2 regions of the Streptomyces sp. Inha503 genome follow, and region 1 is predicted to be linked to the other one. Evidence: riboswitches for the same ligand, from Rfam matches in the RefSeq annotation. Region 1 holds a riboswitch; the other holds the start of a gene.
The links. Region 1 has a riboswitch for S-adenosylmethionine ahead of thrC (threonine synthase). Riboswitches for the same ligand answer to the same signal wherever they lie in the genome.
Positions count from the first base shown of each region.

Region 2: another riboswitch for S-adenosylmethionine. It lies ahead of ACJX2R_RS16410 (aminotransferase class V-fold PLP-dependent enzyme); the one in region 1 lies ahead of thrC (threonine synthase).

Region 1 covers NZ_CP178360.1:5,833,031-5,837,227, reverse strand. Annotated here, with positions in the region: gene ACJX2R_RS23975 (alpha,alpha-trehalose-phosphate synthase (UDP-forming)) at 1-949, opposite strand, end outside; gene ACJX2R_RS23970 (glucosyl-3-phosphoglycerate synthase) at 1,097-2,044, opposite strand; SAM riboswitch class I at 2,244-2,385, shown strand; gene thrC (threonine synthase) at 2,404-3,696, shown strand; gene ACJX2R_RS23960 (MoaD/ThiS family protein) at 3,693-3,971, shown strand.
Region 2 covers NZ_CP178360.1:3,969,769-3,973,965, forward strand. Annotated here, with positions in the region: gene ACJX2R_RS16410 (aminotransferase class V-fold PLP-dependent enzyme) at 282-1,673, opposite strand; SAM riboswitch class IV at 1,877-1,995, opposite strand; gene trpD (anthranilate phosphoribosyltransferase) at 2,126-3,199, opposite strand; gene ACJX2R_RS16420 (cytochrome b) at 3,387-4,197, opposite strand, start outside.

The sequences.
Region 1 (4,197 bases):
GCACGATGTTCTTGGACAGCTCGGTGCGGTCCACCCGGACGATCGACTTCCGGCCCGGCCCGATCTGCGCCCGCAGCGTGCTCAGCCGTTCGTCCACATCGGCCTGGCGCGACCGCTCCCGCAGGAAGTCCGCGTCCGCGCCCAGGCCGTGGACGCCCAGCCGGGTCTCCCGGCCCTCGAAGCGCACGGCCGTCGCCATACCGCCACCGCCGCCCCCATCGTCACCGTCGCCGCCACCGTCCCGGACGATCTCCGCGCCCAGCACCGCCGCGCAGCAGTCGGCGAAGGCGGTCGCCCAGCGCTCGGTGAGGAACGCGGCGCGGTCGCCGCCGAGGATGCCGCGCAGCACACCCGCCGCGACCTCGTCCGGCAGCAGCCGGTAGTAGTCCGGCGGGGCCCACGGGGTGTGGGAGAAGTGACCGATCCGCAGATCGGGGCGGCGCTCGCGGAGCATCGCGGGCACCAGCGCCAGGTGGTAGTCCTGCACCAGGACGACGGCCTCGTCCACCGCCTCCTGGGCGAGCGCGTCCGCGAAGGCCGCGTTATAGCTCTCGTAGGCCGCCCACTGCTCGGCGAACTCCGCGTCGAAGACCGGCTCGACCGGGGTCTGGTAGAGCAGGTGGTGCACGAACCACAGCACCGAATTGGCCACGCCGTTGTACGCGGCGGCGAAGACGTCCGGCGAGATGTCGAGCATCCGCACCTGCTGACCGCCGGTGTCACCGGGGTTCAGATGGCTGTCCCCGGCCCGCCGGGCCGCCTCGCGGTCGCCCTCGCCGAGCGCCGCGCACACCCACACCCCGCCCGACTCGGGGCCGATCGCGCTGAGCCCGGAGACCAGCCCGCCACCGCCGCGCCGGGCGGCGAGCGAGCCGTCCTCGCCCAGGGTGTACGAGACCGGGCCGCGGTTGGACGCGACCAGGATCGGGGCGGTGCGCGGAACTGCCATGTCGCGAGCCTAGCCAGGCGCGGCCCCGCGCAAACGTACGTACGGTTTCTTGCCCCGTAGGTGCTATTCCGCTCTTCCGGTTCCGGCCACGTGACCGCCAGGGCGGTGCCCCTCCGCGGGCGCCGAGCCGCGGCCCCACGCCCCGCCTCACGCCGCGCGCCGCGCCGTGTACTCCGGGATCTCGATCATCGGCGGCCGCTCCTCGGTGTCCACGGCCGTGGTGCGCGGTTCGAAGCCGTTCTCGCCCCGGTCGAACTGGGTCAGCCGCGGCCGCACCAAGTGGCCCCGGGCCAGCCGCAGCTGTGCGGTGCGGTAGATCGCGGCCGCCATCCGGCCGAGCGCCTGCCCGTCCTGGTGGCGGTGTTTGCGCACCCCGATGTCCACCTGGCCGAGCGCGTCGAGCCCCACCGTGTGCAGCGCGTCGACCAGCATCCCGAGCTCGACGCCGTAGCCGACCGGGAAGGGCAGCCGCTCCAGCAGCGAGCGGCGCGCCGCGTACTCCCCGCCCAGCGGCTGGACGAATCCGGCCAACTGGGGCCAGTGCAGATTCAGCAGCGGGCGGGCGACCAGCTCGGTGACCCGGCCGCCCTGGCCCGCCACCTCGCCGAGCGGGCGGTCGTACATGCCCTTGACCAGTTCCAGCGTGGGGTCGGTCAGCAGCGGACCGACGATCCCCGAGACAAAGCGCGGTTCGAATTCCCGCAGGTCGGCGTCGATGAAGCAGACGATGTCGCCGCTCGTGGCGAGCAGGGACCGCCACAGCACCTCGCCCTTGCCGGGCAGCGCGGGCAGCCGGGGCAGCAGCGAGTCGCGGGGGACGACGGTGGCGCCCGCCGCCGCGGCGACCTCGGCGGTGCGGTCCGTGGAGCCGGAGTCCAGCACCACCAGCTCGTCCACCAGCGGTGTCGCCTCGCCCATCAGCTCACGCCGGATCGTGTCGGCGATCTCGCCGACCGTGGCCTCCTCGTTCAGGGCGGGCAGGACCACGCTCACCGTCGCCGCCGAGGCCCGCTTCGCGGCCAGCAGGCGATCCAGCGGACGGTCGTCGGCAGACCAGGAGCGACGCTTCAGCCAGCGCTCCACCTCATCCAGCACCTGTGTGTCTCCCCTGCTGTGATCGCTGTGATCCATCTCGCGCATCGGACGGCTAGCTCAACCATCCGGGCCTTCGGTTACAGTCTTGAACAACGCACATGGCCGTCGTATGTCGGGGTCGACCTCGGTGTTTACCGAGGTACCGAGGTACCGGCGAAGCCCGTGCCGACAAACGCCCCGGGTCCGCCCGGCGCCATACCGCTCATCCAGAGGGGCAGAGGGAACGGCCCGTTGAAGCCCCGGCAACCCTCCAGCTGATCTCGCGTTCCGCAGCGAGGCTCCCAGCTCGGGAAGGTGCCAATTCCGTCTCGTGGCGAAATGCGTCGCGAGGAAGATGAGGAGAAAGGGCCTCGCCATCCATGGCTGTGCAGTCAGTAGAAAGCTCAACCACTTCCTCCGCCTCCGGTGCCTTCGGCCCCGCCGTCGCATTGTCCTGCCGGGAGTGCGGTGAGCGGTTCGAACTGGGTCCGATCTTCGCGTGCGAGTCCTGTTTCGGCCCCCTCGAGGTCGCGTACGAGCTCCCGGCCGGCGACGTGGAGGGGCTGCGCCGGCGGATCGAGGCCGGCCCGAACAGCATCTGGCGCTACGCCCCGCTGCTGCCCGTCCCGGCGGACGTGGCGGACCTGCCGAGCCTGAACCCCGGCTTCACCAAGCTGGTCAAGGCCGACAACCTCGCCCGTGAGCTCGGCGTCACCGGTGAGCTGCACATCAAGGACGACTCCGGGAACCCGACCCACTCCTTCAAGGACCGGGTCGTCGCCATCGCCGTCCAGGCCGCCCGCACCTTCGGCTTCACCACCCTCTCCTGCTCCTCCACCGGCAACCTCGCCGGCGCGGTGGGCGCCGCGGCCGCCCGCGCGGGCTTCCGCTCCTGCGTCTTCATCCCGCACGACCTGGAGGCGGGCAAGGTCGTCATGGCCGCGGTCTACGGCGGTGAGCTGGTCGGCATCGAGGGCAACTACGACGACGTCAACCGCTTTTGCAGCGAGCTGATCGGTGACCCGGCGGGCGAGGGCTGGGGCTTCGTCAACGTCAATCTGCGGCCGTACTACGGCGAGGGCTCCAAGACCCTGGCGTACGAGATCTGCGAGCAGCTCGGCTGGCGGCTGCCGGACCAGATCGTCGTCCCGATCGCCTCCGGCTCCCAGCTCACCAAGATCGACAAGGGGCTGAAGGAGCTGATCGCGATCGGTCTGGTCGAGGACCGGCCCTACAAGATCTTCGGCGCCCAGGCCGAGGGCTGCTCCCCGGTCTCCGTCGCCTTCAAGGCCGGCCATGACGTCGTCCGGCCGCAGAAGCCGCGGACCATCGCCAAGTCGCTGGCCATCGGCAACCCCGCGGACGGCCCGTACGTCCTGGACATCGCCCGCCGTACGGGCGGCGCGGTGGAGGACGTGAACGACGAGCAGATCGTCGACGCCATCAAGCTGCTGGCCCGCACCGAGGGGATCTTCGCGGAGACCGCGGGCGGCGTGACCGTCGGCGTGACCAAGAAGCTGATCGAGGACGGTCTGCTCGACCCGTCCCTGACCACCGTCGTGCTCAACACGGGCGACGGCCTCAAGACCCTCGACGCGGTGGCCCCCACCACGGGTCCCTCCGCCATCATCCGCCCCACCCTTGACTCGTTCCGAGAGGCTGGACTCGCATGAGCGTCAACGTCCGAATCCCGACCATCCTGCGCACCTACACCGGCGGCCAGGCCGAGGTCCCCGCCGAGGGCGCGACCCTGGCCGAGGTCCTGGCGGACCTGGAGAAGAACCACGCGGGCATCTCGGCCCGCGTCCTGGACGACACCGGCAAGCTCCGCCGCTTCGTGAACGTCTACGTCAACGACGACGACGTCCGCTTCGCCGACGGCCTGGCCACGGCGACCCCGGACGGCGCCGGGATCTCGATCATCCCGGCGGTCGCGGGCGGCTGCTGACCCCGCGTCCACCCGCTCACCCCTCCTCACCTTTGGCATCGCCCCGTCCGGGGACAACCGGACGGGGCGATTCCGTCTGTGGAATCGCGATACAGTTGCCCGGATTCCCCGACGGCTCCGGGGTCGGAGCCACATATGAGAACTCGTCAAGTTGTGCGTAAAGTGTGAGCGCGAATTGTCGGGTTGGTTCCTTATGTCCGGCCCGGCTTGCCCGAACTTCACATAA
Region 2 (4,197 bases), 1.9 Mb from region 1:
GCCCCAGGCGCCAAGCGAAACCGGGACCCTGCTCCTGGACCCGTGCCGGACGATCCGGGATGCACGCGGGCCTCCGCGCGGCCGTCCGCCGCGTCGGCGCGCCGAGCGCGATCAGCCCACCGCGGCGGGCGCTCACTGCGGCGACGGCCGACTCGTCGATCTCCCGGGGTCCAGGGGCGGAGCCCCTGGTTGTGGGAAGGGGCGGGGTGGGGAAAGAGCCCCCGCCGGAAACCCCGCAGGGCCCGGCCGCCCCGGACTCCTGGGCCGGAGGCCCAAGGGCCTCAGCCGCGGTCCGGGACGCAGCGGCCGTCCTCGGTGCGGTAGCTCCACCGGGCGCCGTCGCGCACCAGCTCCTTCACCGCGCCCACGAACCGCTCCACATGCTCGTCCGGGGTGCCCGCCCCGAAGCTGACCCGGATCGCGTTCAGCGACCGCTCCCCCGGCGCGGCCTCGGGCGCGCCGCACTCGCCCGGCTCGTCGGGCTCGCTGTCCAGCAGGGTGCGGACCAGCGGATGGGCGCAGAACAGCCCGTCGCGTACGCCGATGCCGTACTCCGCGGAGAGCGCCGCCGCGAAGTGGGAGCTGTTCCAGCCCTCCACCACGAACGACAGCACGCCGACCCGGGGCGCGTCGTCGCCGAACAGCGAGAGCACCCGCACCTCGGGCACCTCGGCAAGCCCGGCCCGCACCTTCTCGATCAGCTGCCGCTCACGCGCGACCAGGCCCTCGAACCCGGCCTCGGTCAGCGCCTTGCAGGCCGACGCGATCGCGTAGACGCCGATGACGTTCGGCGAACCCGCCTCGTGCCGGGCGGCGGTGGTGTGCCACTCGACGTCGACGCCGCCGTCGTCCCTGCGCGTGACCTTACGGCTGGCGCCGCCGCCCGCCAGATACGGCCGGGCCTCCCGCAGCCAGTCGGCCCGCCCGGCCAGCACCCCGGCCCCGAAGGGCGCGTACAGCTTGTGTCCCGAGAAGGCCACCCAGTCGACGTCCGCCTCCGCGATGTCCACGGGGTGGTGCGGGGCCAGCTGCGCGGCGTCCAGGACGATACGGGCGCCGTGGGCGTGCGCGGCCGCGGCCAGCTCCCGCACCGGCCACAGCTCGCCGGTCACATTGGACGCGCCGGTCACGCACACCAGCGCCGGGCCCTCAGCGCGCCCCGCGAGCGCCTTCTCCAGCGTCTCCACCGCCTGCCGCGGGGAGCGCGGGGCGCTGAGGTAGCGGACGGTGACGTCCTCCCGCTGCTCCCACGGCAGCAGCGAGGCGTGGTGCTCGGTCTCGAAGACGAAGACCTCGGTGCCCGGGGGCGCCACGGCGGCCAGGAGGTTGAGCGAATCGGTGGTGGAGCGGGTGAAGACGACCTGGTCGTCCTCGCGGCAGCCCAGGAAGGCGGCGACGTCCTTACGGCTGTTCTCGAAGAGGTCGGTGGACAGCTGCGAGAGGTAGCCCGCCCCGCGGTGCACGCTGCCGTAGTACGGCGCGTACGCGGCGATGTCGTCCCAGACCCGCCGCAGCGCGGGGGCGCTGGCGGCGTAGTCGAGCGCCGCGTAGGTCACCTCACCGCCGGTGACCAGGGGGACCAGGACATCGCCGCCCAGCACGGGCAGCGGTTCACAGGCGGCGACGGAGGTGGAAGCGGTAGCGGTGGCGGTGGCAGCGGGGCGCGCGGACATGGCGAAGTCTCCCGGAGGGGTCGAAGGAATGCGTGACGCGCACGGAGACGGCGGCGACGAGCCAGCCGTAAGGGCGCGGAAAGTCGCTCGACGCACGGCCGCACCGCGCGGAGCACATTGAGGAGAGACGGGGCCGCTCGGCCCTAGCGCATTCGCTGCATCACGGAAGAACTCCCTCGACCACCAGGACCCCTAGTGCGAGGGGTCCGCGCTTGCCGCCGGCCTCGCTGCCTGGCGGCCTGGTCATCACCCGGGGCACCCCGCCACGGACGGAGGGTTGCCGGACAGCGGGCCGGGGCCGTAGTCGCTGTCGCTCGTGACCTGGGCAGGAGTATGCCATGTCAGACGCCGGCGCCCATGCCCTGTCCGCATCCCGGACAGACCATGGGCGCCGTAAGGGGCCCGCGGAACTTTCCCCTCCCCGCCGCAGCCGCCAAGACCCGCCGAACCCCCTACGCGTGGGTGGCCCGGACCCATCGCTCCAGGACGTCCCGCGCCGCGCCCGAGTCGATCGACTCGGCGGCCCGCGCGACACCCGCCCCGATCCGGTCCGTCAGGGGCTTGTCCCCCGGGTTCCGCTCGAGCGCCACCAGCGCCGCCGCCGAGTTCAGCAGTACCGCGTCCCGGACCGGGCCCCGCTCGCCCGCCAGCAGCCGGCGGGCCACATCGGCGTTGTACGAGGCGTCAGCGCCGCGCAGAGCCTCCACGGGGGCGCGCTCGACGCCCACGTCCCGGGGGTCGAAGGTCTCCTGGCGCACGGCGCCGTCCCGGACCTCCCACACCTGGGAGGTCGTGGTCACGGTGAGCTCGTCCAGCCCGTCGTCACCCCGGACGACCAGCGCGGAGGAGCCTCGCTCGGCCAGCACCCCGGCGATGATGGGCGCCATACGGGCGTCGGCGACCCCGGTCGCCTGGCAGGTGACCTTCGCCGGGTTGGTCAGCGGGCCGAGCAGGTTGAACGGGGTGGCGACGCCCAGCTCGCGGCGGGCCGAGGCGACATGCCGCAGCGAAGGGTGGAACTTCACCGCGAAGCAGAAGGTGATCCCGGCCTCCTCGGCGACCTCGACCACCCGTTCGGGGGTGATGTCCAGATTGACCCCGAGCTTCTCCAGCACATCGGAGGCGCCACTGGCGGAGGACGCGGCGCGGTTGCCGTGCTTGACCACCCGTGCGCCGGTACCGGCGACGACCAGCGCGGACATGGTGGAGATGTTCACGGTCCTGGCGCGGTCGCCGCCGGTGCCCACGATGTCCACGGTCTCCCCGGGCACCTCGATCACCCGGGCGTGCTCGTACATGGCCCGCACCAGACCGGCCACCTCGGAGACCGTCTCGCCCTTGGCGCGCAGCGCGATCGCGAAACCGGCGATCTGGGCGTCGGTGGCCTCGCCCCGCATGATCCGGTCCATGGCCCAGGCCGTGTCGTCGGCATCGAGGTCACGGCCGGCGATCAGCGAGCTCAGTACGTCCGGCCAGGTGCGGGCCGTCGCGGTGCTGTCGCCTCCGGCGGGGGTCACAACGTCCATGGTCCGCTCCTGGATCCGTGGGGGTGGGCAGGGAAGGGGTCCGCGCACTTCAGCGGCCCGTCGCAAGCCTATCGGCCGCACGGCCGGGGCCCCGGCCGGACCGTGTGGTCCGGGCCGGGGCCCTGGTCTGTGGCGTCGCTTTATGTCGCTGTATGCAGAAACCGGTCGCTGAGGAGGTACCGGGAGATCAGTGGTGGCCGTGGCCGCTGGTGATCTCGTGGTACTCCTCGCGGGTCGGCTTCGGAATGACGTTGTCCCCACCGTAGTAGCCCTTGGAGAGCTTCGAACGGAGCTTCTGGGAACGCTTTATCTTCCGCTTGACCCCGTTCTCGTCGACCTCCGGGCCGATCTCGTAGGGCTCCGGCTGCTCGTGCTGGGTGAGCGCGTGCAGCTGGTCCTGCGGGAGCGGCTCGTGTACCTCGATGAACTCACCGTGCGGCAGCCGCTTGATGATGCCGGTCTCCCGGCCGTGCAGCACCTTGTCCTTGTCGCGCCGCTGGAGGCCGAGGCAGATCCGCTTGGTGGCGATGAACGCCAGGACCGGGCCGACGAAGAAGGCGATCCGCACGAACCACGTGATCGAGTTGATCGACAGGTGGAAGTGGGTGGCCCACAGGTCGTTACCGCCACCGACCAGCATCACGAAGTACGCGGTGATCCAGGCGACACCGAAGGCAGTACGGGTCGGGGCGTTGCGCGGGCGGTCCAGGATGTGGTGCTCACGCTTGTCGCCGGTGATCCAGGACTCGATGAACGGGTAGAGCCCGATCGCGAACAGGACCAGTGGGAAGAGCACGATCGGGATGAACACGCCCAGGACGAGCGTGTGGCCCCAGGCGGTGATCTCCCAGCCGGGCATCACACGGACCAGACCCTCGGCGAAGCCCATGTACCAGTCGGGCTGGGCGCCGGTGGACACCTGGTCGGGCCGGTAGGGGCCGATGGTCCAGATCGGGTTGATGGTCGCGACCGCGGAGAGGACCGCGATCACACCGAAG